3 regions of the Paenibacillus sp. FSL R5-0470 genome follow, and region 1 is predicted to be linked to each of the others. Evidence: a T-box and tRNA genes for the amino acid it is inferred to sense, from the RefSeq annotation. Region 1 holds a T-box; the other regions hold tRNA genes.

What was found. The T-box of region 1 lies ahead of ileS (isoleucine--tRNA ligase). A T-box ahead of a tRNA ligase gene usually reads a tRNA of that ligase, here a tRNA-Ile.
Region 2: it encodes a tRNA-Ile, which carries the amino acid that the T-box ahead of ileS (isoleucine--tRNA ligase) is inferred to sense. The anticodon was not compared.
Region 3: it encodes a tRNA-Ile, which carries the amino acid that the T-box ahead of ileS (isoleucine--tRNA ligase) is inferred to sense. The anticodon was not compared.

The regions. Positions count from the first base shown of each region.
Region 1 covers NZ_CP150238.1:5,179,126-5,189,519, reverse strand. Annotated here, with positions in the region: gene pgeF (peptidoglycan editing factor PgeF) at 72-929, shown strand; gene MKY99_RS23000 (YggS family pyridoxal phosphate-dependent enzyme) at 933-1,619, shown strand; gene sepF (cell division protein SepF) at 1,631-2,071, shown strand; gene MKY99_RS22990 (YggT family protein) at 2,106-2,345, shown strand; gene MKY99_RS22985 (YlmH/Sll1252 family protein) at 2,355-3,137, shown strand; gene MKY99_RS22980 (DivIVA domain-containing protein) at 3,365-3,877, shown strand; T-box leader at 4,118-4,392, shown strand; gene ileS (isoleucine--tRNA ligase) at 4,767-7,859, shown strand; gene MKY99_RS22970 (DUF5665 domain-containing protein) at 8,189-8,485, shown strand; gene MKY99_RS22965 (TraR/DksA C4-type zinc finger protein) at 8,915-9,640, opposite strand; gene lspA (signal peptidase II) at 9,887-10,394, shown strand, end outside; gene MKY99_RS22955 (RluA family pseudouridine synthase) at 10,392-10,394, shown strand, end outside.
Region 2 covers NZ_CP150238.1:6,144,520-6,154,913, reverse strand. Annotated here, with positions in the region: gene gerD (spore germination lipoprotein GerD) at 1-222, opposite strand, end outside; gene MKY99_RS27345 (KinB-signaling pathway activation protein) at 352-942, shown strand; gene MKY99_RS27340 (PPK2 family polyphosphate kinase) at 1,287-2,108, shown strand; gene pdaB (polysaccharide deacetylase family sporulation protein PdaB) at 2,159-2,962, opposite strand; gene MKY99_RS27330 (stage II sporulation protein M) at 3,071-3,682, shown strand; gene MKY99_RS27325 (hypothetical protein) at 3,935-4,165, shown strand; rRNA gene MKY99_RS27320 (16S ribosomal RNA) at 4,524-6,081, shown strand; rRNA gene rrf (5S ribosomal RNA) at 6,206-6,322, shown strand; tRNA gene MKY99_RS27310 (tRNA-Ile) at 6,368-6,444, shown strand; tRNA gene MKY99_RS27305 (tRNA-Ala) at 6,465-6,540, shown strand; rRNA gene MKY99_RS27300 (23S ribosomal RNA) at 6,681-9,606, shown strand; rRNA gene rrf (5S ribosomal RNA) at 9,680-9,796, shown strand; tRNA gene MKY99_RS27290 (tRNA-Asn) at 9,803-9,878, shown strand; tRNA gene MKY99_RS27285 (tRNA-Thr) at 9,880-9,955, shown strand; tRNA gene MKY99_RS27280 (tRNA-Glu) at 9,967-10,041, shown strand; tRNA gene MKY99_RS27275 (tRNA-Val) at 10,082-10,157, shown strand; tRNA gene MKY99_RS27270 (tRNA-Gln) at 10,201-10,275, shown strand; tRNA gene MKY99_RS27265 (tRNA-Lys) at 10,281-10,353, shown strand; tRNA gene MKY99_RS27260 (tRNA-Leu) at 10,369-10,394, shown strand, end outside.
Region 3 covers NZ_CP150238.1:139,044-149,437, forward strand. Annotated here, with positions in the region: gene MKY99_RS00645 (YbaB/EbfC family nucleoid-associated protein) at 1-122, shown strand, start outside; gene recR (recombination mediator RecR) at 162-761, shown strand; gene MKY99_RS00655 (DUF2508 family protein) at 898-1,149, shown strand; gene MKY99_RS00660 (pro-sigmaK processing inhibitor BofA family protein) at 1,184-1,450, shown strand; rRNA gene MKY99_RS00665 (16S ribosomal RNA) at 1,753-3,310, shown strand; rRNA gene rrf (5S ribosomal RNA) at 3,435-3,551, shown strand; tRNA gene MKY99_RS00675 (tRNA-Ile) at 3,597-3,673, shown strand; tRNA gene MKY99_RS00680 (tRNA-Ala) at 3,695-3,770, shown strand; rRNA gene MKY99_RS00685 (23S ribosomal RNA) at 3,910-6,838, shown strand; tRNA gene MKY99_RS00690 (tRNA-Ser) at 6,921-7,012, shown strand; tRNA gene MKY99_RS00695 (tRNA-Met) at 7,043-7,119, shown strand; tRNA gene MKY99_RS00700 (tRNA-Val) at 7,128-7,203, shown strand; tRNA gene MKY99_RS00705 (tRNA-Thr) at 7,237-7,312, shown strand; tRNA gene MKY99_RS00710 (tRNA-Asp) at 7,326-7,403, shown strand; tRNA gene MKY99_RS00715 (tRNA-Phe) at 7,470-7,542, shown strand; tRNA gene MKY99_RS00720 (tRNA-Tyr) at 7,552-7,637, shown strand; tRNA gene MKY99_RS00725 (tRNA-Lys) at 7,643-7,715, shown strand; gene MKY99_RS00730 (helix-turn-helix domain-containing protein) at 7,865-8,959, shown strand; gene ugpC (sn-glycerol-3-phosphate ABC transporter ATP-binding protein UgpC) at 9,074-10,195, shown strand.

The sequences.
Region 1 (10,394 bases):
TTTGATGTTCTAGCTTAAGCGGCATTTTGTAGGGGTATTTACATGTGGTACACTAAGGCGGAGGTGAGGATATGGAACCGTTTGTGCAGGGGAAGGAAACACTTATGCTGCTCCATCTGGAGCCTTGGCGTGTGAAGCATAAAGAAATTACAGCAGGTTTTACGGGTAGACAGGGAGGGGCTAGCAAAAAGCCTTATGACAGCCTGAATTGTGCATTTCATGTTGGGGATGCTCCGGAAGATGTCTTAACGAATCGTAGGGCGCTTGCGAAAGCTCTTGATTTCAAACCTGAAGCTTGGACCTGTGGAGAACAAACCCATGGAGCAGAAATAGCAGTGGTAAGGGAAGCCGATCGTGGGCGGGGTCAAAAGGATAGAACCTCGGCATTTCAGGCAACCGATGGTTTGCTTACGGATGTACCGGGAGTTTTTCTGACTTCTTTTTATGCGGATTGTGTACCCCTTTATTTTTATGATCCTGTGCACCAAGTCGTCGGTCTTGCCCATGCTGGCTGGAAGGGAACTGTGGCCCAGATTGCAGCCGCTATGGTGAGTAAAATGGAGACCATTTACGGAAGCCATGCGCAGGACATTATTGCTGCGATCGGACCATCCATTGGTGACTGCTGTTATGAGGTGGACGATTATGTGATGGAGCATGTTCATCGACTGGAAGGTGATCTGACTAAGCCAACAGAAACAGCCAGTACTGTGGAGCTGTACAGAACATCTGACACAGATGAGAACAAATACATGCTAAACTTGAAAGAAATGAATCGACGCATTATGATTAAAGCAGGAATATTGCCGACTCATATCGAATGTACATCTTGGTGTACAAGCTGTAATCAAGATTTGTTCTTTTCTTATCGTAAAGAAGATGGGGTTACAGGCAGGATGACGAGCTGGATCGGAATAAAGGAGAGTTGAAAGTTGGCTTTAACACTGCAAGAGAGAATTGCTGAGGTAGAGGAACGTGTAGCACGTGCCTGCGCGGCAAGCGGCCGGGATCGAAATGACGTCAAGGTAATTGCAGTGACGAAATATGTTTCTCTGGAAATGGTGTCCTCCGTATTGGAGGCAGGCCTGGAGCATATTGCCGAGAGTCGCTGGCAGGATGCTGAGCACAAATGGAAGGTTTTAGGGGACCAAGGGACATGGCATTTTATCGGGCATTTGCAGACCAATAAGGTTAAAGACGTTATTGGCAAGTTTCAATATATACACTCTTTGGACCGGATATCTCTGGCGCAAGAATTACACAAAAAGGCGATTGCCGCAGATCAAGAAGTGAATGTCTTTCTTCAAGTAAACATCTCTGGAGAAGATACGAAATTTGGTCTGTCGCCTGAGGCGGTACCTGGATTTTTGCGTGAAATTGCTAGTCTAGATCGTGTAAAAGTAATTGGACTAATGACGATGGCACCTTTAGAAGGTGATCCGGAGCTTACCCGCCCTGTATTTCGCGGACTTCGTGAGCTGCGCGATGAGCTCAATCAACTTGCTTTGACACCTGAACCGATTACGGAGCTATCAATGGGAATGTCGAATGATTTTGAAGTGGCGATACAGGAAGGAGCCACCTGGGTACGCCTAGGTACGGTGTTAGTAGGCCATTAGGAGGGATCGTGATGAGCGTTATGAACCGATTTATGAGTTTTTTGGGCTTGCAGGAGGAAGAAGAAGTTGTGGAGCGGGAGCAAATCCACGAAGAGGATGAGTATGAGCCAGCCCCTGTCGAAACCCGCAAAAATCAAAGGGGCAACGTTGTCAGTATCCATTCGCAGAAGAATGTAAAAGTTGTACTTTATGAGCCACGTTCGTACGATGAGGCTCAGGAAATTGCGGACCATCTCCGTTCTCACCGGACGGTAGTGATCAATCTTCAGCGTGTCCGTAATGATCAGGCAATGAGAATTATTGATTTTTTAAGTGGAACCGTTTATGCCCTTGGGGGAGGAATCTCTAAAATTGGGGGCAATATATTTATGTGCACACCAGATACCGTTGAAATTCAAGGTGCCATTACGGAAATCCTAGGTGACGATCCAGACTATAACAGAATGAGGTGAATGAGCTTTGCCCCAAATTGATTACATTATTGATATGCTGTTTAATATTTATTTTTACATGATTATTTTCTACGTACTGATGTCTTGGTTACCAAACGTTCGTGAGAACTTTATCGGAGAACTGCTGAGCAAGCTTGTTGAGCCGTATTTGACACCATTTCGTCGGTTTATTCCGCCACTCTTTGGTACGCTTGATATTTCCCCGATCATTGCACTATTCGTCTTGGAATTTGCGGCAGGTGGACTCAAATCCATTTTGCACTTAATTTTTTAGGCAGAAGTAATGAAGACAGAAGTTTACGGGCATTTTCATCCCGATGAAAGACAATTTGTGGACAAGGCTTGGGAGTGGGTTACCCATGCGGGAGAATATCATGAGACGAAACTGACCGAATTTCTAGATCCGCGCCAAGGATTTATTCTGCAAAGTCTCGTCAATCGACATCCAGATGTTATCGTTAGATGGGAAGGCGGCCACCCTGAGGCAGAGCGGAAGCGAGCACTCATTGCACCTGATTACCGTGATCTGGATCATGAGGACATGGAGCTGAGCGTTCTTGCGATAACCTCTGGTGAGCAAAAGTTTCTGGCGTTAGAGCATGGGGACTACATGGGCTCTATTCTGGGTCTTGGAGTAAAACGTGGAAAAATCGGTGATATTCATGTACTGGACGATGGTTGTCATGTGGTAGTAGCTGCAGATATTGCAGATTATTTAGACATGAATTTAACTGGAGTACACCGAATACAGGTGAGCACGGAGGTATTGCCACTTTCTGCCTTGCGTAATAGTGAGGTGAAGCTGGAAATGATGGATTTGACTGTAGCGTCCCTACGATTGGATGGCATAGCCGCAGATGTAACACGGCTTAGTCGAAGCAAAATTCTTGCTCCCATCAAGGCTGGGCGCGTTCGGGTAAATTGGAAAGTGGAAGAAGACCCTTCCTGCGGACTTAAAGATGGTGACATGGTATCTATTCAAGGATTTGGTCGATTCAAGGTTCTAGAGGTTGGTAGTTTGACGAAAAAGGGCCGATACCGTGTTCAGGTTGGTAAATTTGTGTGAATCCCTTGCAGGAATCCGGCTTTACTTGTCGAAATTGATTATTTCGAGGGAATCAAACATTTTTAAAGCAGGACGCCGATATTTTATAAAAGAGGCGAACCATGAATGGCAGTTGGAACGTCGATACATCCTCTGCCTTTACTTGAAGTACAGTCTTTCTTCTTTGTCTGCTGCGCAGGTATGGTTCAGAGACTTAGAAGGTCCGAAATTTCTAGGAGGTGCACAGCATGCCATTAACACCGCTCGATATACATAACAAGGAGTTCTCTCGGAGACTTCGCGGTTATGATGAGGACGAGGTCAACGAATTTCTGGATCAAGTAATTAAGGATTACGAAAGTGTCATCCGTGAGAACAAAGAGCTGCAGAATCAGCTTTTGTCCATTCAAGAGCGTTTAGATCATTTTGTGAATATTGAAGAGAGTTTATCGAAAACGATCTTAGTCGCTCAGGAAGCGGCGGATGATGTGAAGAACAACTCCAAGAAGGAATCGCAGCTCATTATCAAGGAAGCGGAAAAGAACGCGGATCGGATTATTAACGAAGCGTTATCCAAATCCCGTAAGGTTGCTATTGAGACTGAAGAATTGCGTAAGCAAGCTTCGATCTATCGCACTCGTTTCCGCACATTGGTGGAAGCACAGCTCGAGCTGTTGTCACAGGATGACTGGAATGCCTTGGAGAGTCGTGAGGCAAGCGAGAACGTAACCTTTAAGGATGATGTTCTACATCGTATCTAATGCATTATGATGAATGAATGCTGATTGAATTTATAGGGGGGAATTCCCTCTAATTTATAATTTCATGCTATAATCGGCTAAATAGAGGGAGTTATTCCCTCTATTTTTATTTTCCGCTAAAATCGATCATAATAAAGTATTCCGCCTGCACAGGTATACTCCTAATGTGGATTTCGCTAGCGGTTGTTGACATTTAGACTTAAAAAGTCTATAAATAGAACATATCTGTATAATGTTTATATGTATTCGATGACGGGACAAGTACGACAAGGTAACGTTCTCCAGAGAGTCGGCGATTGCTGAGAGCCGATTGTTCGAACCCTGCCGGAAGATCTTCCCCTAGAAGTTAAGCTGAAGCGTTGATCGTGCGTAAGCTTAGCCGTCCGCCGGACGTTACACCGGACCTGTGCATGAGATTTACGCGCAGGACTGAGATTGTGCTGAATACACTCCCCTTAAGGATGTGCTCATGCGCAGAATTAGGGTGGTATCGCGAGCGTTGTCTCGCCCCTTTGGGGGTGGGATGACGCTTATTTTGTTGTTCCGGGGTGGCCATCCCCCTAAATCCCCCTTTCTAAGGGGGACCCCAAAGGGCTGCCGCCCTCTGGACACCCGCAATGTAAAGCCTCGTGCAAACGGGTACGGTGGTGGAAGCGAACGGACTTATGTGGCTGAAGGAGCGGCCCTTCTTAGGCTCCCCTGGCGGGTTCGCCTGCGGGGCCTTCACTGCTAGAGTAGACCGGCGTTTCACTCGCCGGTCCCAGTGGCACCCCGAGCCAGTGCTGCCCTGCGGGATCGCGGCTTGGGTACCGAAGGCAAGAGCTGAATCAGACTGCCCAAGGATCGAAAAGAGCTTTAAAGACTAAACCATGAAAGGATTGACCATCACATGCAAAAAGTAGATGTCAAAGAAAAAGCGCGGGCAAGAGATGTCCGCATACTCAAGAAATGGAGCGACGAAAATACGTTCCGTAAATCGATGGAGAATCGTGAAGGACGTCCGAACTATGTATTTTACGAAGGTCCTCCAACAGCGAACGGTGCACCGCATATCGGGCACGTGCTGGGCCGTGTAATCAAGGATTTCATCGGTCGTTACCAAACGATGAAAGGTTACCGCGTGGTACGTAAAGCGGGCTGGGATACACATGGTTTGCCAGTAGAACTAGGCGTACAAAAGAAGCTTGGCATCTCCGGCAAACAAGAGATCGAGGAATATGGCGTAGAAAAATTCATTCAGGAATGTAAAGACAGCGTCTTCGGTTATGAGAAGCAATGGCGCGAATTTACAGAGGGTATCGGATACTGGACGGATCTAGATAATCCTTACGTAACTTTGAATAACACGTATATCGAGAGCGTGTGGAACATCTTGGCTACTGTGCATGACAAAGGGTTGCTCTACCGCGGACACCGCGTTAGTCCTTACTGCCCAAGCTGTCAGACTACCTTAAGCTCCCATGAAGTAGCCCAAGGCTACAAGACTGTTAAGGATCTCAGTGCGACTGCAAAGTTTAAACTGGATGACAGTGGAGACTACGTACTAGCTTGGACGACTACACCTTGGACGCTGCCAGCACATATGGCGTTAGCCATGAACCCTGACATGGATTATGTACGTGTACAACAAGAAGACGGTATCTACATTGTTGCCAAAAATTTGGTGGAGGAAGTAATGAAAGGCGAGCACACAGTCCTTTCTACACATAAAGGTTCCGAGTTTATCGGTAAAACTTACGCTCCTCCATTCGGATACATCAAGGCAGAGAAAAGCAATGTCATCGTAGGTGCTTCCTTCGTTACAGATTCCAGTGGTACAGGGATCGTACACATGGCACCAGCGCATGGTGAAGATGACTACAAGACTTGCCGCGAGAACGGCATCAGCTTCGTGAACGTGGTTGATAATTCCGGTAAGTATACGGATGTAGTATCTGATTTTGCTGGACGCTTCGTGAAAGATTGCGATTTGGATATCGTTAAAGCTTTGTCTGAAAAAGGACTGCTTTACGGCAAAGAAAAATACGAGCACAGCTATCCGTTCTGCTGGCGTTGTGATACACCACTCTTGTACTACGCAACAGACAGCTGGTTCATCAACACTACAGCGATCAAAGATCAGCTGATTGCTAACAACAACAGTGTAGATTGGTATCCTGATCATGTACGTGAAGGCCGTTTCGGGAAGTTCCTGGATGAACTGGTGGACTGGAATATCAGCCGTAATCGTTACTGGGGCACACCGCTTAATGTTTGGGTATGTCAAGAAACGGGCAAAGAGTTCGCTCCACACAGCATTGAAGAACTGAGAGCGATGGCGATTGGCGATGTACCTGAGGATATCGAGCTGCATAAGCCTTTTGTAGATAAGATCAAGTTACGCAGTCCTTTCAGCGAAGGGGCAGAGATGGTTCGCACACCAGAAGTTATCGATGTTTGGTTCGATAGTGGTTCGATGCCATTTGCGCAAAGTCATTATCCATTTGAGAACGAGGATAAGCTGAATGATCAATATCCAGCGGATATGATCTGTGAAGGGATCGACCAGACACGTGGATGGTTCTACAGCTTACTAGCTGTATCTACCTTGTTTAAAGGTAAAGCTCCATATAAAGCTGTTATTGCTCACGGTCATATCCTTGATGAGAATGGTCAAAAAATGTCCAAATCAAAAGGCAATGTTATTGATCCTTGGGATATCATGAACGATTACGGCACGGATGCTTTCCGTTGGGCGATTCTATCCGATAGTGCACCGTGGAATAACAAACGTTTCTCTCGTGGCCTTGTAGGGGAAACCAAATCCAAAGTTGTAGATACACTGGTGAATACGCATGCGTTCTTGACGCTTTACGCAGGCATCGATGGTTATGATCCTGCCGATCATCCTTTTAAAGTATCGGAACATAAGCTGGACCGCTGGATTTTGTCCCGTCTGAACAGCTTGATTCTTTTGGTAGACAAAGGACTTGCAGTAAATGACTTCGTGAATACATCCAAAGGCATTGAGAACTTTATAGATGAGCTGAGCAACTGGTATATCCGTCGTTCCCGTGACCGTTTCTGGGGTAGTGGTCTAGGTGAAGATAAGCTGGATGCTTACCGTACACTGACCCATGTGCTTTTGAAGACAGCGTCTTTGATGGCTCCATTTACACCGATGTTGTCTGAAGATATCTTCACGAATCTTGGCGGCGGAGAAAGTGTGCATTTAGCAGATTATCCGGTTGCTGATGAGAGCTTGATCGATAAAGAGCTGGAAGAGGATATGGAAAGTGCGAGACAAATCGTTGAGCTGGCGCGTAATGTGCGTAACGAAACAGGCATTAAGAATCGTCAACCGCTGTCTGAGCTGATCGTTTCGATGAACCGTGACTTCCATTTGGCTGAGTATGAAGAGATCATCAAAGACGAGATCAACATCAAGAACATCGTGCTAGAGACTAGCGATAGTGGATTTGTTGACTTCACACTCAAGCTGAATCTTAAAGTTGCCGGTAAAAAATACGGTAAAAACGTCGGCTTCCTGCAAGGCTTCCTAAAAGCTTTGGACAGTGACTCTACCCGCAAAGCAGTGCAAGATGGCTCAATCGCGATTGCGACGCCAGAGGGAGAAGAACTGGTGATCACTTCTGAAGAGCTACTCGTTGAAAAAGAAGCTAAAGCAGGTTTCGCCGCAGCTTCCGGATATGGAATTACGGTTGCGCTCAATACCGAAATCACACCTGAGCTTGAACAAGAAGGCTGGGTTCGTGAGATCATTCGTGCGGTTCAAGATTACCGTAAACGTTTGGATCTGCCGATCGAGAAACGGATCGCACTCACGCTGAGTGTAGACGATGAGCTTAAAGCAGCAGTTACAGCCTTTGAGAATGTATTGCGAGACAATGTACTTGTGACTACGGTTGATTTTGGCGGAGAACACGCTTTTGAAACGGTAGATGTCGGTGGTAAATCCATCGGTATCCATATTGAAGTGTAAATCTGCATTACCTGTCCCAAAACAGCATATACTAGCGGCACAAGTGTAAACAGAGAACTTCTGTTTATGCGGGAAATATAGTCTTTATATTTCGCCCGCGAAAATAACGAGCCTCGTGCTCAAGGAGATGTATTCTCTTTGACCGGGCTCGTTTACTTTGTGGCGAATATAGACGTATGAGAGGAGCTGTGGCTGTGGAGGATCAGAAGAACAGAATCTCCGTCAAGACATCCGGCAACAAGAACAGCCCAGATAAGGGAGCGGAGAAAAAGGTTATTCCTGAGGAAAACCCTGAGCGTTTAACAGCAGATCATCGCAATCCAGAAGACATTCCACTGGAAGAAAAAATGAATACAATGTATCGATTAACCTTTGAATGGGCCCATATCTTAGAGAAATCACGAATTTATCAGTATACGGAGCTGTTATATTCACCTTGGACTCTAATTTGGAAAAATATTTTATATGGAGCGGCTCGTGGAGTAGGGATTGCGCTAGGCTTTACTTTTTTTGCGGCAACGATCATCTATGTTCTTCAGGTACTTGGAGCATTGAATCTACCGATCATCGGAGATTATATTGCGGATATTGTACGAATTGTTCAGCGTCAGCTGGAATTCAAATAGCTTGTTAAGGCGAAGCCGTCTTTATTTGGTTTGTTGAAGGGATTAGGGTTCGGTCAATCTTCTTTGGTGGATTTATCCAGCCTTGGGCTTCTATGTTTCTCCCCAGTCCGTACCTTTCCTTTTTTAATCTTTGGAGAGGGCTGCGCTGCTTTTTTTCCTCGTGTATGATGCGTAAGCCTCTCATTAATAATAAATATCGTCGGTCATCTTCATGACTGAGTTGCTGCACATTTTTAAAATAGTCGTGATTCACTAACGTTACACTCCTTTTATGTCGATTTCAGAATCCGTTAGATCAGTTTACCAGCTGAATCTGAACATTTTCTTAACAAAATGACATAGCGCAGAAAATATAAAAAAAACAGCGGGCCATTCCACGATGAAACTGGAACCGCACGCTGTTCATTTTTCTTGCGGGGGACAATGCTTTTACTCCTCGCCTTCGAGCGGATCAAGCATGTAACTTCCCTCGCCACTATCCTTGTAACGCTCGTAGCTACGTCCCGGTACTACAACTACATTGTTGCCTGTAATATCGGTGGCGATAAAGTTCTCCCAAGGCTCTACGCAGCCTTCAAGCTCATCGGCTTCAATCTCCATATCATTATAGGAGTCAATGTTGCTGCCCTCCGCCATGGCGGGGGAATCGGAGTTTCCATAGCTTTCTACAATCTGCCAGGCATCCTCACCGTCAAAGCCATTTTGATCCTCTCGTTCATCGAGACTCGTACGCCCAAATGGAGGAGACAAAAATTCTTCTTCAATTGGCCGAGTAAAAGGTGCATTTTGACGTGGGGCATGCTCTTTACAATAAAGCGTGGAGGGAATAGCGGATAGACGCTCAAAAGGGATCGGTTTACCGCTAGCTTTACATATCCCATAGGTGCCTTCATCCATAGCGTTGAGAGCAGCTTCAATATCATCCAGCTCATGCTCGTCCCGCTCTAGCAGTGAAATATCCATGGAGCGGTTATACAAATCGGTGGCTGCATCGCCAGGATGGTTGTCATTCTCGGAAAGTTCTCCGGTGCCATCCCGCATGGATTCCTGTAAGCCGTAATTTTCATTATTCTGAAGCCTGTGCTGAATAGTATCACGGTCTTTTTCTAATCGGGCGCGTAGCTCTGAGAGCTGCTGTACTGTCAGGTGCGTCATGATGAGTAAGCTCCTTTCTGTACTTTTTTAAGAATCCTTCCGACAAACCGATTTGCACCGGATGGTTCTTTGTTAGGTTGACCTGAGAGGCGTTATTTTAGCGATGGAAAATAGTCCCCAAGATTAAGCGCCCGAGAGGTGTCACGCAATAGACGATCTTCTAAGGGCTGTGCTACAATATACAAGTCTTATAACAGTATTCGTACCGCATTTGGCGGGAAAAATAAGAACGGAGTGACAACTTCTGTGGTGTACTATTTGATTGCTCTTATTGTATTTTTGGTGGATCAGGGAACGAAGTATCTCATTGCCACACGTCTGGAGCTTGGGGAACAGATTCCGGTGATCGGGAATTTCTTCCTAATTACCTCACATCGTAATCGCGGGGCTGCTTTTGGGATTCTACAAGGTCAGCAATGGTTCTTCTTTTTAGTTACGGTTGTAGTGGTTGCAGGTATCGTTTGGTACTTGAACAAAACTAGACATTCGCGGAAGATGCTATCGGTTGCCCTTGGACTTGTTCTGGGTGGAGCGATAGGTAACTTCCTAGACCGGATGATCAGTGGTGAGGTTGTCGATTTCCTTCTGTTTAATTTTGGAAGCTATAGCTTCCCGATTTTTAACGTTGCGGATTCATGTATCGTCATTGGGGTTGGGTTGATTCTTTTGGATTCCTTCCGCGATCTTAAGAATGGTGAAGAAATCACGGAAATCAAAGAAGTAAAAGAAGCAAAGGAAGTAAAAGAAGGGAATG
Region 2 (10,394 bases), 970 kb from region 1:
CTTCATGCTCATTCCACTGGTACCGCTAGAGCTGGAGCTTGATAATGATTCCTCAACCGCTTTTTTACCCTCATCGCTTTTCAATATATCTAAAACCATGGTCTTCGTTTCTTTATAACTGCCTTGTCCGGAAGAAGAACTGCTCTGCTCACTTCCGCAAGCCGTTAAGGCCATAACAAAGCTCAATGCCAAACCCACAGATCCGATAAATCTCCATTTCATTGGCGCTGCCCTCCTTTATAGGATTCTCTAGATGTATTATGCCGAATTAGATCACATTTATGTTGTGGGTGTAATGGTGTTTTGTCGGTATCCTTGGTAAAATAAATCTGACAAGAGGAGGTGAATTGGCTGAGTATAAAAAAATGGTTTCATTTATTTTGGACTACCCTCCTTATAGGAGCGGGTGGGGCTGTAATCGCTGGTCTGGCACTACAATTCGTAAATGGTAAAATTGATTTCAAAAGTGTCGGGGATTTCTTTTTATACCCGCTGATTCTGCTTGGCTACGGTATGCTTGTAAGCGTTTATTCGCAACTTGGTTTTTTTGCCTATTTGATTTTGAATTATATGGGCAACGGCGTTTTTCCACAAAAGGTTTGGAAATACATACAACTAGTGCTTTCTGTGCTCGCATTGCTTGAACTGATTTTTTTGCGTACCGTCGTTGGTGGGGAAAGAAATGTTATGTCTGATCTAATATTAGGAATCGTTATTTTGCTAGCAGCTATTATTGTGTCTTATTTCAAAGTAAAAAGTACAAACATCTCAGCTTTGATTCCAACCCTCTTTTTTATGACAGCTATTTCAATTGTGGAAGTTATTGGCGTGCTCCGTATAGGTGTTGATAGTGCGACGGTATTTATTGTTGTTCCGCTTATCGCTTGTAATGCATTCCAAATTTTGATGCTACACCGTATTCTGAAGCCGGCAGCCGGATAATGAATGGGGAAGGCACTAAACAAAGAACCCCGTGCTCTGATCTCAGAAGACGGGGTTTTTTGCTCTAACTGTATCTTAACGATTAAAATCTGATTGTAGAGGTTAATCTTAAAGAACGATACGCTCACAGAACTAAGCGTATGCTTTCGAAGTAAGTTTTGTACGAAGCATCCCGATGATGTATATGCTTTACAAAACTTAGTAGATGCTTCCGAAGTGAGTTTTGTACGAAGTAACACAAGTGTAGTAACGCTCACAAAACTAAGCGTATGCTTTCGAAGTAAGTTTTGTACGAAGCGTCCCGATGATGCATATGCTTTACAAAACTTTCAGGAGGGGAATATATGGACATCAAGCGCTATATGATAAAAGACACAAAAGAAATCCGGCTTAACAAGCTGGATCCGGACGACACAGGTGTTTTTAAATCCAAAAAAGAAGTAGAAGCCAAAACAGAAGAGCTTAAAGCACGTTTGGCAGAGCTCCAAGATATTTTGTTTGCTCAGAAAAAGCATTCGCTGCTTGTTATTCTGCAAGGAATGGATTCCAGCGGTAAGGATGGCACGGTTAAGCATATTTTTTCAGGCATTAATCCACAAGGATTTATAGTGACCAGCTTCAAGAAACCATCTCTAGAGGAAGAGGCTCATGATTTTCTATGGAGGGTTCATCAGAAGACACCCCCTAAGGGATATATCTCTGCATTTAACCGCTCGCATTATGAAGATGTATTGGTACCACGGGTACACGGAGGGTTAAAAAAGGATGACTTGAAGCGTCGCTTTCGTTACATACGGCAGTTCGAGGAAATGCTGGTGGAAGAGGGGACGACAATTATCAAGCTTTTTCTGCATATTTCTAAAGAGAAGCAGCTGAAGAAGATTAAGGAACGGCTTGAAGATCCCAAAAAACATTGGAAATTCGATGCAAGTGATCTCCAGGAGCGGGAGTATTGGGATGATTACCAAGAAGCATATGAAGATGTCTTCAAGGAATCTAGCATAGATAAAGCACCCTGGTACTGGATACCCGCCAATCATCAATGGTACCGCAACTATTTGACCTTATCCATCGTTGTAAAGACACTGGAGAGTCTGGATCTGAGCTATCCGAAGCTGAATACCCCCACACCTGACATATCGGAACTCATTTCTCCACGTCATTAATCCTTTGGACAGATCAACATCCATTACGGCACCAGAGATTGAATATGTTTTTACAGCCCAGCTGCGTCCTCAATGGCATTACTCAGTGAAGCTGAGTCGCGTACTTCTTTACCTTCGGTGTTGCTTTGACTAATCAGCTCAGAGACGGTAACGAATTCATAACCTTGTCTGCGGAGCTCGTCGATAATGAGTGGAAGTGCTTCATGTGTTTGTTTACAGGAATCACTGGCATGTAGAAGGACGATATCACCTGGATGCGCTTTTGTCGTTACACGCTTCACGATATTGTCTACGCCGATGTTCTTCCAGTCCAGGGAGTCTGTATCCCATTGAATGACCTTGTAGCCGAGATCGCTGGCAACCTGAAGGACTCTTTTGTCAAAATCACCATTAGGCATACGAATCAAATTAGGTTCAGTGCCGGTTAATTCGGTAAGTACGGTGTGAGCCGTTGAGATCTGTGTACGAATTTCTTCGTTGCTAAGTGTGCTGTAATTGACGTGTTTATGACCATGACTTCCAATTTCAAAACCTGCATTCTTGATGTTAGTTACAATGTCTGGGTGAGTCTTACTCCATGGAGACGATAGGAAGAAGGTGGCTTTGTCCACTTTCTTGTCTTCAAGTACCTTCAAAATTGGTTCGGGTCTTTTCTCCCCCCAGCTAATATCGAAGGTCAGGGCAATCAGCTTCTTCTCTGTTGGTACACTGTAGATCGCGGAAGGTCCGGATTCAGAAAAAACGGTTATGTTTCCCCTCTCGACATAGACAACTCCAGCAGCAAGAAGCACAGCGGCGAAGATATAGATGAATCGTTTAATCTTTTTGCCGCTGAATACATAAAAAGAATTCATAATGACAGCGCTCCTCTCCCATGCGAAATGCTTGTTTGTTCTAAATGTATGCTCGTACCGCAAGGTTATGACCTAAGAAACAGAGATCACAATTTCAGGAGGGTATTTATGTTGTCGTTCTTCACGTTTATTAAAGATCTAAAAACGATCCGGAAGGCTTTATTGCTATCCTGTCTGCTGTTCGCAGTAGGAGCGGTTATAGGGTGGGTAGCTACTAGCAGTCTGGAAAAGCTATTGGTTCAGCAATTAGAGGGGCTCAGTGAAATCAGTGGCAACCTTAGAGATTCTTCTAATCCGCAATGGAGCTTCTTTGTATTTATATTTTTGAATAACAGCATCAAGGGTGTTCTTATCATATTTTTAGGAGGGTTGTTCGGTATACTGCCAACCATATTCTTATTTATTAACGGAGCGGTTATCGGCTATCTGATTCATTTATCAGCACTGCAAGGACAGGATTTATTCGAACTAATAGTAAAAGGACTGCTGCCACATGGGATTATAGAGATTCCAGCAATCATTATTGCTTGTGCATTTGGACTTCAGTTCGGCGGGAAAGTAGTTGCAAGCCTGTTTAGCTCATCCACTAAAAAAGTGAACAGAGGTGTTGAGTGGTCTTCGTTCATGCGTCAAACACTTACGGCATCTATTTGGACAATAATCCTGTTATTTGTTGCAGCCATCATTGAAAGCACAATAACTTTTTCTCTTTTATCATAAAACTTCCGAGAATGGAGCATAACAGTAAAGCTATTCATCCAAGGATTGCCTAAAGGTCAGAAGTATATAATCGTGACGAAACCATAAAGGGAATTTTTAATAATTATGGTTATAAAAAGAGTACTCCGGTTAATCTAGTGTAAGAGGATCTTAAGGCAGCTTTCTCCATGAGATGGACTAACTAATTATGTACAAGGGGTTTTTGGTTTTAGTGAATGTGTTACTTGCAACTTCATGAAGGAGGCCAAGCATATGTTGGGAATGTTGTTCAACGAAAAAGAATGCAAGGAACTGGATTATGTTTTGCGGAAAGAACTTGATGAGATGCTGTTAGATTTGAGCGATCAGCGCTTGGACCAAAATATCAGGCATGCCATCGCCAATAGATATAAGACTGTATTTCGTATGTATGCTCGTTTTGCTCCTCAGAAAGAGCTTTCCAAGTATGCATGGGGTGGACGTTCTTCTCAGTATAAACACTAAGGATAAGCAGTAAATGCAAGAGTCTTATATGAATTTAAGATTTTTTAATAAAATAGCTTGACTAAAAAGGAGTGCTCGTGATAAATTATATCTCGCGCTCCTTTTGCTTGTGTAAAAGGGAAGCGGAAGGCAAGAAAAGTTGAAAAAAACTTTTTCAAAAAAAAGACTTGCCAAACAACGAAACACTGTGATATATTATAAAGGTCGCCGCTGACAAACAACGACGACGAAATGAGAGACATTGATCTTTGAAAACTGAACAACGAGTGAGTAGGAAATCACGAAAGTGAAATCCAAAATTAGAGAATTAATTTTCTCGTCAGATGTTTCAAAATGAGCATATCGCTCTTTTCAATACTAATTGGAGAGTTTGATCCTGGCTCAGGACGAACGCTGGCGGCGTGCCTAATACATGCAAGTCGAGCGGAGTTACTTTGAAAGCTTGCTTTCAAAGTAACTTAGCGGCGGACGGGTGAGTAACACGTAGGCAACCTGCCCCTTAGACTGGGATAACTACCGGAAACGGTAGCTAATACCGGATAATTTCTTTTTTCTCCTGAAGAAAGAATGAAAGACGGAGCAATCTGTCACTGAGGGATGGGCCTGCGGCGCATTAGCTAGTTGGTGGGGTAACGGCCCACCAAGGCGACGATGCGTAGCCGACCTGAGAGGGTGAACGGCCACACTGGGACTGAGACACGGCCCAGACTCCTACGGGAGGCAGCAGTAGGGAATCTTCCGCAATGGACGAAAGTCTGACGGAGCAACGCCGCGTGAGTGATGAAGGTTTTCGGATCGTAAAGCTCTGTTGCCAGGGAAGAACGTCCGGTAGAGTAACTGCTATCGGAGTGACGGTACCTGAGAAGAAAGCCCCGGCTAACTACGTGCCAGCAGCCGCGGTAATACGTAGGGGGCAAGCGTTGTCCGGAATTATTGGGCGTAAAGCGCGCGCAGGCGGTCATTTAAGTCTGGTGTTTAAACCTTGGGCTCAACCTGAGGTCGCACTGGAAACTGGGTGACTTGAGTACAGAAGAGGAAAGTGGAATTCCACGTGTAGCGGTGAAATGCGTAGATATGTGGAGGAACACCAGTGGCGAAGGCGACTTTCTGGGCTGTAACTGACGCTGAGGCGCGAAAGCGTGGGGAGCAAACAGGATTAGATACCCTGGTAGTCCACGCCGTAAACGATGAGTGCTAGGTGTTAGGGGTTTCGATACCCTTGGTGCCGAAGTTAACACAGTAAGCACTCCGCCTGGGGAGTACGGTCGCAAGACTGAAACTCAAAGGAATTGACGGGGACCCGCACAAGCAGTGGAGTATGTGGTTTAATTCGAAGCAACGCGAAGAACCTTACCAGGTCTTGACATCCCTCTGAATCCACTAGAGATAGTGGCGGCCTTCGGGACAGAGGAGACAGGTGGTGCATGGTTGTCGTCAGCTCGTGTCGTGAGATGTTGGGTTAAGTCCCGCAACGAGCGCAACCCTTAACTTTAGTTGCCAGCAAGTAATGTTGGGCACTCTAGAGTGACTGCCGGTGACAAACCGGAGGAAGGTGGGGATGACGTCAAATCATCATGCCCCTTATGACCTGGGCTACACACGTACTACAATGGCCGGTACAACGGGAAGCGAAGCCGCGAGGTGAAGCCAATCCCATCAAAGCCGGTCTCAGTTCGGATTGCAGGCTGCAACTCGCCTGCATGAAGTCGGAATTGCTAGTAATCGCGGATCAGCATGCCGCGGTGAATACGTTCCCGGGTCTTGTACACACCGCCCGTCACACCACGAGAGTTTACAACACCCGAAGTCGGTGGGGTAACCCGCAAGGGAGCCAGCCGCCGAAGGTGGGGTAGATGATTGGGGTGAAGTCGTAACAAGGTAGCCGTATCGGAAGGTGCGGCTGGATCACCTCCTTTCTATGGAGAATCGTCTTCTGCAATGAAGACATTCAAATCGGAAGTTAAACTTCCACAATAGAACCTTCGGGTTCGAACACTCACTCGTGTTCAGTTTTGAAAGAGTAAGTCTCTTTCATATACGTTTGGTGGCGATAGCGGAGGGGTTCCACACGTACCCATCCCGAACACGACCGTTAAGCCCTCCAGCGCCGATGGTACTTGGACCGAAGGGTCCTGGGAGAGTAGGACGCCGCCAAGCGGACAACCATTCTTTGGTTGATTCACAATGTTATATATGTTATATGGGCTTTTAGCTCAGTTGGTTAGAGCGCACCTCTGATAAGGGTGAGGTCGGTGGTTCGAGTCCACCAAGGCCCACCATATAACTTTATATCTTTTATGGGGCCATAGCTCAGCTGGGAGAGCGCCTGCCTTGCAAGCAGGAGGTCAGCGGTTCGATCCCGCTTGGCTCCACCATAATTTTTAATTCAATACCTTCTTTAAACATTGATCCTTGAAAACTGGATACCGAAACGAATTTGCGTTTTAGAACATCTTTTAGCAACTTGTGCAAACAAGTAAATGTTATTAGTGAGATTTTTCTTAGGAAAAATCGAGGTTAAGCTAATAAGAGCACACGGAGGATGCCTAGGCGCCAGGAGCCGACGAAGGACGTGGCGAACAACGAAACTGCCTCGGGGAGCTGTAAGCAAGCTTTGATCCGGGGGTGTCCGAATGGGGAAACCCAGCTGTGGTAATTCGCAGTTACTCATCTCTGAACACATAGGAGATGTAGAGGCAGACCAGGGGAACTGAAACATCTAAGTACCCTGAGGAAGAGAAAACAATAGTGATTCCGTCAGTAGCGGCGAGCGAACGCGGAACAGCCTAAACCTAAGAGCTTGCTCTTAGGGGTTGTGGGACGTCTCACATGGAGTTACAAAGGAATATGGTAGGTGAAGAGGTCTGGAAAGGCCCGCGATAGAGGTAAAAGCCCTGTAGCCTAAACTGTGTTCTCTCCGAGACGGATCCCGAGTAGTGCGGGGCACGTGAAACCCCGTATGAATCCAGCAGGACCATCTGCTAAGGCTAAATACTACCTGGCGACCGATAGTGAAACAGTACCGTGAGGGAAAGGTGAAAAGCACCCCGGAAGGGGAGTGAAATAGAACCTGAAACCGTGTGCTTACAAAAAGTCAGAGCCCTATTAATGGGTGATGGCGTGCCTTTTGTAGAATGAACCGGCGAGTTACGTTTAACATGCAAGGTTAAGTCGAGAAGACGGAGCCGCAGCGAAAGCGAGTCTGAATAGGGCGACTCAGTATGTGGACGTAGACCCGAAACCGTGTGATCTACCCCTGTCCAGGGTGAAGGTGCGGTAACACGCACTGGAGGCCCGAACCCACGCATGTTGAAAAATGCGGGGATGAGGTGGGGGTAGCGGAGAAATTCCAATCGAACTCGGAGATAGCTGGTTCTCCCCGAAATAGCTTTAGGGCTAGCCTCGGTATAAGAGTAGTGGAGGTAGAGCACTGATTGGGTGCGGGGTCCGCAAGGATTACCAAGCTCAGTCAAACTCCGAATGCCATATACTTATTGCCGGGAGTCAGACAGTGAGTGCTAAGATCCATTGTCAAAAGGGAAACAGCCCAGACCATCAGCTAAGGTCCCCAAGTGTGTGTTAAGTGGGAAAGGATGTGGAGTTGCACAGACAACCAGGATGTTGGCTTAGAAGCAGCCACCATTGAAAGAGTGCGTAATAGCTCACTGGTCGAGTGACTCTGCGCCGAAAATGTAACGGGGCTAAACACACCACCGAAGCTATGGCTAGATACGTATGTATCTGGGGTAGGGGAGCGTTGTATGTGGGTTGAAGGTGTACCGTAAGGAGCGCTGGACAGCATACAAGTGAGAATGCCGGTATGAGTAACGAAAAGATCAGTGAGAATCTGATCCGCCGAAAGCCCAAGGTTTCCTGAGGAAGGCTCGTCCGCTCAGGGTAAGTCGGGACCTAAGGCGAGGCCGAAAGGCGTAGTCGAAGGACAACAGTTTGAAATTACTGTACCACCGTAATCCGCTATGAGCGATGGGGTGACGCAGGAGGGTAGTGACGCGGACTGATGGATATGTCCGTCTAAGCAGTGAGGCTGATGTGTAGGCAAATCCGCACATCGTTAAGGCTGGGCTGTGATGGGGAGCGAAAATTACAGTAGCGAAGGTCATGATCTCACACTGCCAAGAAAAGCCTCTAGCCAGGAAAAGGTGCCCGTACCGCAAACCGACACAGGTAGGCGAGAAGAGAATTCTAAGGCGCGCGGAAGAACTCTCGTTAAGGAACTCGGCAAAATGACCCCGTAACTTCGGGAGAAGGGGTGCCCCGGTAGTGTGAATAGCACGAGGGGCCGCAGTGAAAAGGCCCAAGCGACTGTTTAGCAAAAACACAGGTCTGTGCGAAGCCGCAAGGCGAAGTATACGGGCTGACGCCTGCCCGGTGCTGGAAGGTTAAGGGGAGTGGTTAGGGGTAACCCGAAGCTATGAACCGAAGCCCCAGTAAACGGCGGCCGTAACTATAACGGTCCTAAGGTAGCGAAATTCCTTGTCAGGTAAATTCTGACCCGCACGAATGGCGTAACGACTTGGGCGCTGTCTCAACGAGAGATCCGGTGAAATTTTAATACCTGTGAAGATGCAGGTTACCCGCGACAAGACGGAAAGACCCCATGGAGCTTTACTGCAGCTTGATATTGAATTTGGGTACGATCTGTACAGGATAGGTGGGAGCCGTAGAAATCGGAGCGCAAGCTTCGGTGGAGGCGCCGTTGGGATACCACCCTGATCGTATCTAGGTTCTAACCTAGTACCCTTACCGGGTACGGGGACCGTGTCAGGCGGGCAGTTTGACTGGGGCGGTCGCCTCCTAAAGAGTAACGGAGGCGTTCCAAGGTTCCCTCAGAATGGTTGGAAATCATTCGAAGAGTGCAAAGGCATAAGGGAGCTTGACTGCGAGACCTACAAGTCGAGCAGGGACGAAAGTCGGACTTAGTGATCCGGTGGTACCGCATGGAAGGGCCATCGCTCAACGGATAAAAGCTACCCTGGGGATAACAGGCTTATCTCCCCCAAGAGTCCACATCGACGGGGAGGTTTGGCACCTCGATGTCGGCTCATCGCATCCTGGGGCTGAAGTAGGTCCCAAGGGTTGGGCTGTTCGCCCATTAAAGCGGTACGCGAGCTGGGTTCAGAACGTCGTGAGACAGTTCGGTCCCTATCTGTCGTGGGCGCAGGAAATTTGAGAGGAGCTGTCCTTAGTACGAGAGGACCGGGATGGACGTACCGCTGGTGCACCAGTTGTTTCGCCAGAAGCATGGCTGGGTAGCTACGTACGGACGGGATAAGCGCTGAAAGCATCTAAGCGTGAAGCCCCTCAAGATGAGATTTCCCAATTAGTAAGACCCCTTGAAGACGACGAGGTAGATAGGTTGGAGGTGGAAGTGCAGTAATGCATGGAGCTGACCAATACTAATCGGTCGAGGGCTTATCCTATACTTAAAACGCAAATTCAATTCGGATTCAGTTTTCAGGCATCAAGCCTGAGCATTTACGCTGTAAATGCCCGTTTGGTGGCGATAGCGGAGGGGTTCCACGCGTACCCATCCCGAACACGACCGTTAAGCCCTCCAGCGCCGATGGTACTTGGACCGAAGGGTCCTGGGAGAGTAGGACGTTGCCAAGCGGATATTCCCTGATAGCTCAGTTGGTAGAGCACTCGACTGTTAATCGAGTTGTCACAGGTTCGAGTCCTGTTCGGGGAGCCATGCTCTCATAGCTCAGCAGGTAGAGTGCTTCCATGGTAAGGAAGAGGTCACCGGTTCGAATCCGGTTGAGAGCTCCACAGATTTGCAAGGCCCGTTGGTCAAGGGGTTAAGACACCTCCCTTTCACGGAGGTAACATGGGTTCGAATCCCATACGGGTCACCAACTTTTACTTGTACTTACCCTTAGAGGGTCCCATAGATATGGAGGCTTAGCTCAGCTGGGAGAGCATCTGCCTTACAAGCAGAGGGTCGGGGGTTCGATCCCCTCAGCCTCCACCATAATCTTCCTGAGAGATTATGGGCAACATAGAGGTACCATCAATGGGGATTAGCCAAGTGGTAAGGCAACGGACTTTGACTCCGTCACTCATAGGTTCGAATCCTATATCCCCAGCCAAGTGCGAGCCATTAGCTCAGTTGGTAGAGCACCTGACTTTTAATCAGGGTGTCGAAGGTTCGAGTCCTTCATGGCTCACTTTTATTATTACATGCGCGTGTGGCGGAATGGCAGACGCA
Region 3 (10,394 bases), 1.8 Mb from region 1:
TTGAAATGCTACAGGATTTGGTAATCACTGCAGTTAATGATGCTTTGACTCAAGCTGAAGACCTTGCGAACAATGATATGGGTAAATTTACTGGTGGAATGAAGATCCCAGGCTTGTTCTAATTCACTCACTCCACTTTCGTCTAAAGGAGAATTATTAATTTGTATTATCCCGAACCGCTAGCCAAGCTGATCGATGCTTTTACGCGCTTGCCCGGGATTGGGCCGAAGACAGCCGCCCGGTTAGCTTTTCATGTGCTTAACATGAAAGAGGATGACGTCATTGATTTTGCTAAAGCGCTAGTAAGTGTCAAGCGTAATCTTCATTATTGCTCCGTCTGCTGTAATATTACGGATACGGACCCGTGTAAGATATGTCAGGACAAAACTAGAGATCCTTCAGTAATCTGTGTGATCCAAGACTCCAAGGATTTGGTGGCAATAGAACGAACCAAAGAGTTTAATGGATATTATCACGTTCTTCAGGGTGCGATTTCACCTATGGAAGGTATAGGCCCTGATGATATTCGCTTGAAGGAATTATTGACTCGTTTGAGTGATGAAAGAGTGAGTGAGCTTATCATGGCGACTAACCCCAACATTGAGGGTGAGGCAACGGCGATGTATATTTCTCGTTTAGTTCGGCCTTTTGAGATTAAAATCACCAGAATAGCCCATGGCTTGCCTGTTGGTGGCGATCTTGAATATGCTGACGAGGTTACCTTGTCCAAAGCGTTGGAAGGTCGTCGTGAGCTATTCTAGTAGCTCTAAAGTCGTGTTTTTCAAAAGGAGGCCCCCTGGGCCTCCTTTTTTTGTTCTAAGTTTGTCCCTATCCCGATATGAATGAGAATAACGAGATGTAATTTTGCATCGAAATTATTCTGAGGAGGAATGAGTAATGGGATGGTGGAGCTCATTGTGGCGGGGAGTAGATGAAGAACAGGGTAGAAAAGATACGGAGGGCTGGGAAACGTTGCTGGAGGTTCGTAAGGCGCAATCTGAGTGGGAGAGAGCGTACCTAATGTTTGATGAAGCGTTGGGTCAAGATCAAATTGATTATGCTATTTATATTTTAGAGGCAGCAGAGCGCAAGTATCAGATACATCTTAAACATGCAAAGAGCATTGGATTAAATAGCAGTCAGATGTAGGCGCTAACCAAATGGAAATATAGGAGGGATCAACATGCTAAGAATGTTAGCTACAGGAGTACTGGTCATATCGGTTGTATTGTTGAGTGTAATTGTATTCCGGAAAAAACTTGGCTTTGGATGGCTTAGTCTGTTCGGAGCTCATTTGGTACTGGCTGCGCTCGCGATATATGTAGTGAATTTCTCGGGTTTAATCACACAAGTTCATATTCCCTTGAATCCCGCAACCATAGGCGCAGTAACGGTTCTTGGCCTTCCAGGCGTAGTAATGTTAATAGGATTAAGAATTATTTTGTTTTAATGCTTGACGTGAGTTTGAAAAATATGATACATTAAGTCTCGCCCCTTTGGACAAGATGTTGATTAACAACTTGCTGAAACGGTAAGCGAAAAAAAGAAATTAAAAAAACGCTTGACGAAAACAAAGGTGCTGTGATATATTATAAAGGTCGCTGCTGACAAGCAACGACGACGAAAGATGAGACATTGATCTTTGAAAACTGAACAACGAGTGAGTGGGAAATCACGAAAGTGAAATCCAAAATTAGAGAATTAATTTTCTCGTCAGATGTTTCAAAATGAGCATATCGCTCTTTTCAATACTAATTGGAGAGTTTGATCCTGGCTCAGGACGAACGCTGGCGGCGTGCCTAATACATGCAAGTCGAGCGGAGTTATTTTGAAAGCTTGCTTTCAAAATAACTTAGCGGCGGACGGGTGAGTAACACGTAGGCAACCTGCCCCTTAGACTGGGATAACTACCGGAAACGGTAGCTAATACCGGATAATTTCTTTTTTCTCCTGAAGAAAGAATGAAAGACGGAGCAATCTGTCACTGAGGGATGGGCCTGCGGCGCATTAGCTAGTTGGTGGGGTAACGGCCCACCAAGGCGACGATGCGTAGCCGACCTGAGAGGGTGAACGGCCACACTGGGACTGAGACACGGCCCAGACTCCTACGGGAGGCAGCAGTAGGGAATCTTCCGCAATGGACGAAAGTCTGACGGAGCAACGCCGCGTGAGTGATGAAGGTTTTCGGATCGTAAAGCTCTGTTGCCAGGGAAGAACGTCCGGTAGAGTAACTGCTACCGGAGTGACGGTACCTGAGAAGAAAGCCCCGGCTAACTACGTGCCAGCAGCCGCGGTAATACGTAGGGGGCAAGCGTTGTCCGGAATTATTGGGCGTAAAGCGCGCGCAGGCGGTCATTTAAGTCTGGTGTTTAAACCTTGGGCTCAACCTGAGGTCGCACTGGAAACTGGGTGACTTGAGTACAGAAGAGGAAAGTGGAATTCCACGTGTAGCGGTGAAATGCGTAGATATGTGGAGGAACACCAGTGGCGAAGGCGACTTTCTGGGCTGTAACTGACGCTGAGGCGCGAAAGCGTGGGGAGCAAACAGGATTAGATACCCTGGTAGTCCACGCCGTAAACGATGAGTGCTAGGTGTTAGGGGTTTCGATACCCTTGGTGCCGAAGTTAACACAGTAAGCACTCCGCCTGGGGAGTACGGTCGCAAGACTGAAACTCAAAGGAATTGACGGGGACCCGCACAAGCAGTGGAGTATGTGGTTTAATTCGAAGCAACGCGAAGAACCTTACCAGGTCTTGACATCCCTCTGAATCCACTAGAGATAGTGGCGGCCTTCGGGACAGAGGAGACAGGTGGTGCATGGTTGTCGTCAGCTCGTGTCGTGAGATGTTGGGTTAAGTCCCGCAACGAGCGCAACCCTTAACTTTAGTTGCCAGCAAGTAATGTTGGGCACTCTAGAGTGACTGCCGGTGACAAACCGGAGGAAGGTGGGGATGACGTCAAATCATCATGCCCCTTATGACCTGGGCTACACACGTACTACAATGGCCGGTACAACGGGAAGCGAAACCGCGAGGTGAAGCCAATCCCATCAAAGCCGGTCTCAGTTCGGATTGCAGGCTGCAACTCGCCTGCATGAAGTCGGAATTGCTAGTAATCGCGGATCAGCATGCCGCGGTGAATACGTTCCCGGGTCTTGTACACACCGCCCGTCACACCACGAGAGTTTACAACACCCGAAGTCGGTGGGGTAACCCGCAAGGGAGCCAGCCGCCGAAGGTGGGGTAGATGATTGGGGTGAAGTCGTAACAAGGTAGCCGTATCGGAAGGTGCGGCTGGATCACCTCCTTTCTATGGAGAATCGTCTTCTGCAATGAAGACATTCAAATCGGAAGTTAAACTTCCATTATAGAACCTTCGGGTTCGAACACTCACTCGTGTTCAGTTTTGAAAGAGCAAGTCTCTTTCGTATGCGTTTGGTGGCGATAGCGGAGGGGTTCCACACGTACCCATCCCGAACACGACCGTTAAGCCCTCCAGCGCCGATGGTACTTGGACCGAAGGGTCCTGGGAGAGTAGGACGCCGCCAAGCGGACAACCATTCTTTGGTTGATTCACAATATTATATATGTTATATGGGCTTTTAGCTCAGTTGGTTAGAGCGCACCTCTGATAAGGGTGAGGTCGGTGGTTCGAGTCCACCAAGGCCCACCATATGACATTATATCCTTTTATGGGGCCATAGCTCAGCTGGGAGAGCGCCTGCCTTGCAAGCAGGAGGTCAGCGGTTCGATCCCGCTTGGCTCCACCATAATTTTAATTCAATACCTTCTTTAAACATTGATCCTTGAAAACTGGATACCGAAACGAATTTGCGTTTTAGAACATCTTTTAGCAACTTGTGTAAACAAGTAAATGTTATTAGTGAGATTTTTCTTAGGGAAAATCAAGGTTAAGCTAATAAGAGCACACGGAGGATGCCTAGGCGCCAGGAGCCGACGAAGGACGTGGCGAACAACGAAACTGCCTCGGGGAGCTGTAAGCAAGCTTTGATCCGGGGGTGTCCGAATGGGGAAACCCAGCTGTGGTAATTCGCAGTTACTCATCTCTGAACACATAGGAGATGTAGAGGCAGACCAGGGGAACTGAAACATCTAAGTACCCTGAGGAAGAGAAAACAATAGTGATTCCGTCAGTAGCGGCGAGCGAACGCGGAACAGCCTAAACCTAAGAGCTTGCTCTTAGGGGTTGTGGGACGTCTCACATGGAGTTACAAAGGAATATGGTAGGTGAAGAGGTCTGGAAAGGCCCGCGATAGAGGTAAAAGCCCTGTAACCTAAACTGTGTTCTCTCCGAGACGGATCCCGAGTAGTGCGGGGCACGTGAAACCCCGTATGAATCCAGCAGGACCATCTGCTAAGGCTAAATACTACCTGGCGACCGATAGTGAAACAGTACCGTGAGGGAAAGGTGAAAAGCACCCCGGAAGGGGAGTGAAATAGAACCTGAAACCGTGTGCTTACAAAAAGTCAGAGCCCGATCTATGGGTGATGGCGTGCCTTTTGTAGAATGAACCGGCGAGTTACGTTTAACATGCAAGGTTAAGTCGAGAAGACGGAGCCGCAGCGAAAGCGAGTCTGAATAGGGCGATTGAGTATGTGGACGTAGACCCGAAACCGTGTGATCTACCCCTGTCCAGGGTGAAGGTGCGGTAACACGCACTGGAGGCCCGAACCCACGCATGTTGAAAAATGCGGGGATGAGGTGGGGGTAGCGGAGAAATTCCAATCGAACTCGGAGATAGCTGGTTCTCCCCGAAATAGCTTTAGGGCTAGCCTCGGTATAAGAGTAGTGGAGGTAGAGCACTGATTGGGTGCGGGGTCCGCAAGGATTACCAAGCTCAGTCAAACTCCGAATGCCATATACTTATTGCCGGGAGTCAGACAGTGAGTGCTAAGATCCATTGTCAAAAGGGAAACAGCCCAGACCATCAGCTAAGGTCCCCAAGTGTGTGTTAAGTGGGAAAGGATGTGGAGTTGCACAGACAACCAGGATGTTGGCTTAGAAGCAGCCACCATTGAAAGAGTGCGTAATAGCTCACTGGTCGAGTGACTCTGCGCCGAAAATGTAACGGGGCTAAACACACCACCGAAGCTATGGCTAGATACGTATGTATCTGGGGTAGGGGAGCGTTGTATGTGGGTTGAAGGTGTACCGTAAGGAGCGCTGGACAGCATACAAGTGAGAATGCCGGTATGAGTAACGAAAAGATCAGTGAGAATCTGATCCGCCGAAAGCCCAAGGTTTCCTGAGGAAGGCTCGTCCGCTCAGGGTAAGTCGGGACCTAAGGCGAGGCCGAAAGGCGTAGTCGAAGGACAACAGTTTGAAATTACTGTACCACCGTAATCCGCTATGAGCGATGGGGTGACGCAGGAGGGTAGTGACGCGGACTGATGGATATGTCCGTCTAAGCAGTGAGGCTGATGTGTAGGCAAATCCGCACATCATTAAGGCTGGGCTGTGATGGGGAGCGAAAATTATAGTAGCGAAGGTCATGATCTCACACTGCCAAGAAAAGCCTCTAGCCAGGAGAAGGTGCCCGTACCGCAAACCGACACAGGTAGGCGAGAAGAGAATTCTAAGGCGCGCGGAAGAACTCTCGTTAAGGAACTCGGCAAAATGACCCCGTAACTTCGGGAGAAGGGGTGCCCCGGTAGTGTGAATAGCACGAGGGGGCCGCAGTGAAAAGGCCCAAGCGACTGTTTAGCAAAAACACAGGTCTGTGCGAAGCCGCAAGGCGAAGTATACGGGCTGACGCCTGCCCGGTGCTGGAAGGTTAAGGGGAGTGGTTAGGGGTAACCCGAAGCTATGAACCGAAGCCCCAGTAAACGGCGGCCGTAACTATAACGGTCCTAAGGTAGCGAAATTCCTTGTCAGGTAAATTCTGACCCGCACGAATGGCGTAACGACTTGGGCGCTGTCTCAACGAGAGATCCGGTGAAATTTTAATACCTGTGAAGATGCAGGTTACCCGCGACAAGACGGAAAGACCCCATGGAGCTTTACTGCAGCTTGATATTGAATTTGGGTACGATCTGTACAGGATAGGTGGGAGCCGTAGAAATCGGAGCGCAAGCTTCGGTGGAGGCGCCGTTGGGATACCACCCTGATCGTATCTAGGTTCTAACCTAGTACCCTTACCGGGTACGGGGACCGTGTCAGGCGGGCAGTTTGACTGGGGCGGTCGCCTCCTAAAGAGTAACGGAGGCGTTCCAAGGTTCCCTCAGAATGGTTGGAAATCATTCGAAGAGTGCAAAGGCATAAGGGAGCTTGACTGCGAGACCTACAAGTCGAGCAGGGACGAAAGTCGGACTTAGTGATCCGGTGGTACCGCATGGAAGGGCCATCGCTCAACGGATAAAAGCTACCCTGGGGATAACAGGCTTATCTCCCCCAAGAGTCCACATCGACGGGGAGGTTTGGCACCTCGATGTCGGCTCATCGCATCCTGGGGCTGAAGTAGGTCCCAAGGGTTGGGCTGTTCGCCCATTAAAGCGGTACGCGAGCTGGGTTCAGAACGTCGTGAGACAGTTCGGTCCCTATCTGTCGTGGGCGCAGGAAATTTGAGAGGAGCTGTCCTTAGTACGAGAGGACCGGGATGGACGTACCGCTGGTGCACCAGTTGTTTCGCCAGAAGCATGGCTGGGTAGCTACGTACGGACGGGATAAGCGCTGAAAGCATCTAAGCGTGAAGCCCCCCTCAAGATGAGATTTCCCAATTAGTAAGACCCCTTGAAGACGACGAGGTAGATAGGTTGGAGGTGGAAGTGCAGTAATGCATGGAGCTGACCAATACTAATCGGTCGAGGGCTTATCCTATACTTAAGACGCAAATTCAATTCGGATTCAGTTTTCAGGGAGTCAAATTCCTGTTTGGATTGCTGTGGTACTGATATCGTTTGGAGAGATACCCAAGTGGCTATAAGGGGACCCTCTGCTAAGGGGTTAGACTGCGTAAGCGGTGCGTGGGTTCGAATCCCACTCTCTCCGCCATTTTCAATCCATAGCATTTCTAATTATTGTGGCGGTGTAGCTCAGCTGGCTAGAGCGTACGGTTCATACCCGTGAGGTCGGGGGTTCGATCCCCTTCGCCGCTACCATAATACCTGGAGGCTTAGCTCAGCTGGGAGAGCATCTGCCTTACAAGCAGAGGGTCGGGGGTTCGATCCCCTCAGCCTCCACCATTATTACTTTTTTAGAATTACTTTTTACACCGTGCCGGTGTAGCTCAACTGGTAGAGCAACTGACTTGTAATCAGTAGGTTGGGGGTTCAAGTCCTCTCGCCGGCACCATTATTATCAATGCGGAACCGTGGTGTAGTTGGCCTAACATGCCTGCCTGTCACGCAGGAGATCGCGAGTTCGAATCTCGTCGGTTCCGCCATTTTTTTCCACAAGACTAGGGTGGGAAGTTTAATGCTACCACTTTATTTTTATGTCAATTTAATATGGCTCGATAGCTCAGTCGGTAGAGCAGAGGACTGAAAATCCTCGTGTCGGCGGTTCGAATCCGTCTCGAGCCACTTTTCCCTGGGGGATTAGCGAAGTGGCCAAACGCATCAGACTGTAAATCTGCTCACGTACGTGTTCGGTGGTTCGAATCCATCATCCCCCACCATTTATGAGCCATTAGCTCAGTTGGTAGAGCACCTGACTTTTAATCAGGGTGTCGAAGGTTCGAGTCCTTCATGGCTCATCCCAAACAGAAAGTCATCACCTTATGGTGGTGGCTTTTTTTGTGTTTTATGGTTGTATTATAGTAGCGCGCTACTGTAGCGATTAACATAATATAAGAGAATATGCTAAAATAGGCGAAAAGAGCAAAAGTGGTGGAGCATGGTGACTATGGATAGTGAGACATTGCGGAAAAAATTAGAGCAGCTCACCGGAAAGAGAACCGGAATCAAGCAGTTAGGGAGGCAGCATTCAGCTTCTCTTTTTAGCATGGGATTAGAAGGACAGGATCAGCTGGTAATCCATGAGGGTCATCTCTGGGCACCTTTGTATGAGAGTGACGGACGTATAACCGCTGTCTGGGTAGAAATGGAGGGGCTCACCTCTCTGGAAGTACAACTGGTCAACTATGCAGTTCGAAATTTTGCTATTGCACTTAAAGCTACAGGGCTTAGAGAAGAAGGTGAAGTGGAGGCGCGGCAGCTTGGCGCTTGGTTGAACACGGAGCTAGAGCAAGAGAAGAATGACACTGAAATTCCCGATGAGATCACTCTAAAGGGACGTCTGTTCGGAGATATGATTCCATTCCTCCTAAGTAGTGAGATTGCCCATAGTCCACAGATCTCTTATCGTTCACTGATGAAATTACTGCGTAGCTATTTTGAGAACGAAATTCTGCTCATTCCCCTTCAAGAGAAGGAATGGTTAATTTTAGCTCGTAAAGAATTACTTACGGGCGGGGATGATAAGGATGATGAAGAAGAGAGTGTAGATGATCTTCTAGCACAGACTAGTATGGGGTTACATGAGCTGATAGCTAGTGAATGGGTAGGGGTATTCCATTTGGCAGTAGCTCCGGCTATAGTCCCTGTTAAGGGATTGACTGGATCTGTAGCTTTGCTCAGGGAGACGATTGTACTTGGTCGTATTTTTCAAGTAGGAGAGTATATTCATTTACCTTGGGAACTGCATTTGGAACGTCTGGTTAACAGCATTCCTGATGTACGCCGCAAACAGTTGCTTGGACAAATTGGTGACTACTCCTCTGTACTATCAGATAAAGAAATGCTGCTGACTTTGGAGACCTTTTTTGAGATGGACTGTAATGTAAGTGAAACCGCCAAGAAGTTGTATATCCATCGAAATACGCTGCTTTACCGTCTGGATAAGATAAAACAAGAGACCGGAGCAGATGTACGAAGCTTTGGGGACGCTGCTATTGTTAAGCTTACTATGCTTTTGTATAAAGTGACGAAAAGGAAATAGGTTTTTTGTGAACCTTACAAATAGCCATAGTGTCCCGACTGGGGTAATATAAATGTACAAGGAAACAGAATTTTTATATTAACTAATTAATAATTAACTCGAGGGGGAAATACAATGGCAGGCGTACGTTTAGAGCATATTTTCAAAAAATACCCGGGTTCAGATAAAGCAACAGTAATCGATATCAATCTTGATATTAAAGATAAGGAATTTCTAGTATTGGTTGGACCTTCCGGTTGCGGTAAATCCACAACTTTGCGTATGATCGCTGGTTTGGAAGAAATCTCCGAAGGTAAAATGTACATTGGCGATCGTGTAGTTAATGACGTTGCACCTAAAGACCGCGACATCGCGATGGTATTCCAATCCTACGCCCTGTATCCGCATATGAGCGTATACCAAAACATGGCTTTCGGTTTGAAACTTCGTAAAGTGAAGAAGGATGAAATCGACAAGAAAGTTCGTGAAGCTGCTAAAATTCTTGATATCGAGCATTTGCTAGATCGTAAACCAAAAGCGCTTTCCGGTGGTCAACGCCAACGTGTCGCTTTGGGACGCGCTATCGTACGTGATCCACAAGTCTTCTTGATGGATGAGCCTCTTTCCAACTTGGATGCTAAACTTCGTGGTCAAATGCGTGCTGAAATCACTAAACTGGTTAAGCGCCTTGAAACTACTTGTATCTACGTAACGCATGACCAAACAGAAGCTATGACAATGGGTGATCGCATCGTAGTTATGTATGATGGTATCATTCAACAAGCAGCTTCCCCTGAAGAGTTGTACAATGAACCTACAAACTTGTTCGTAGCTGGATTTATCGGATCCCCTACAATGAACTTTATCAATGGTACTTTGTCCGAAGTGAGCGGTTCTATCCGTTTCCGTGCTGAGAACCTTGATGTTGAAGTACCAGGCGGAAAAGCTCAAATCATCCGCAACAAAGGTTACATCGGTAAAGAAGTAATCATGGGCGTTCGTCCAGAAGATATCCATGAAGAGCCAGTATTCTTGGAAGCTTCCCCGAACACAATCTTCACTTCATTGGTTGATGTTACTGAAAACCTTGGTCACGAAATGCTCCTTTACTTGAGCGGCCTTGGTAAATCTACTGTAATCGCTCGTGTAGATGGACGTTCCACTACTCGCGAAGGCAGCAAGCCTAAATTGGCTATTGATATGAACAAAATTCACTTCTTTGATAAAGAATCCGAAGCTAACATTTTGTTGGGATAAGATTGTAAAGATCTTTTCTCTCTTGATAAAGCCACCCGAAAGGGTGGCTTTATTGTTTAGATGGCCCCTGTTTGGTTAGGCGCTAAGATTGCATTCATAAGCGTTATCAATTAAGATAGCAGGAGAATTACCTCCGGAATGTAAAGAGATCGCTGCCAACCGGACGCAGTAAGCGGACAAATACCGCAGGTGACGAAAG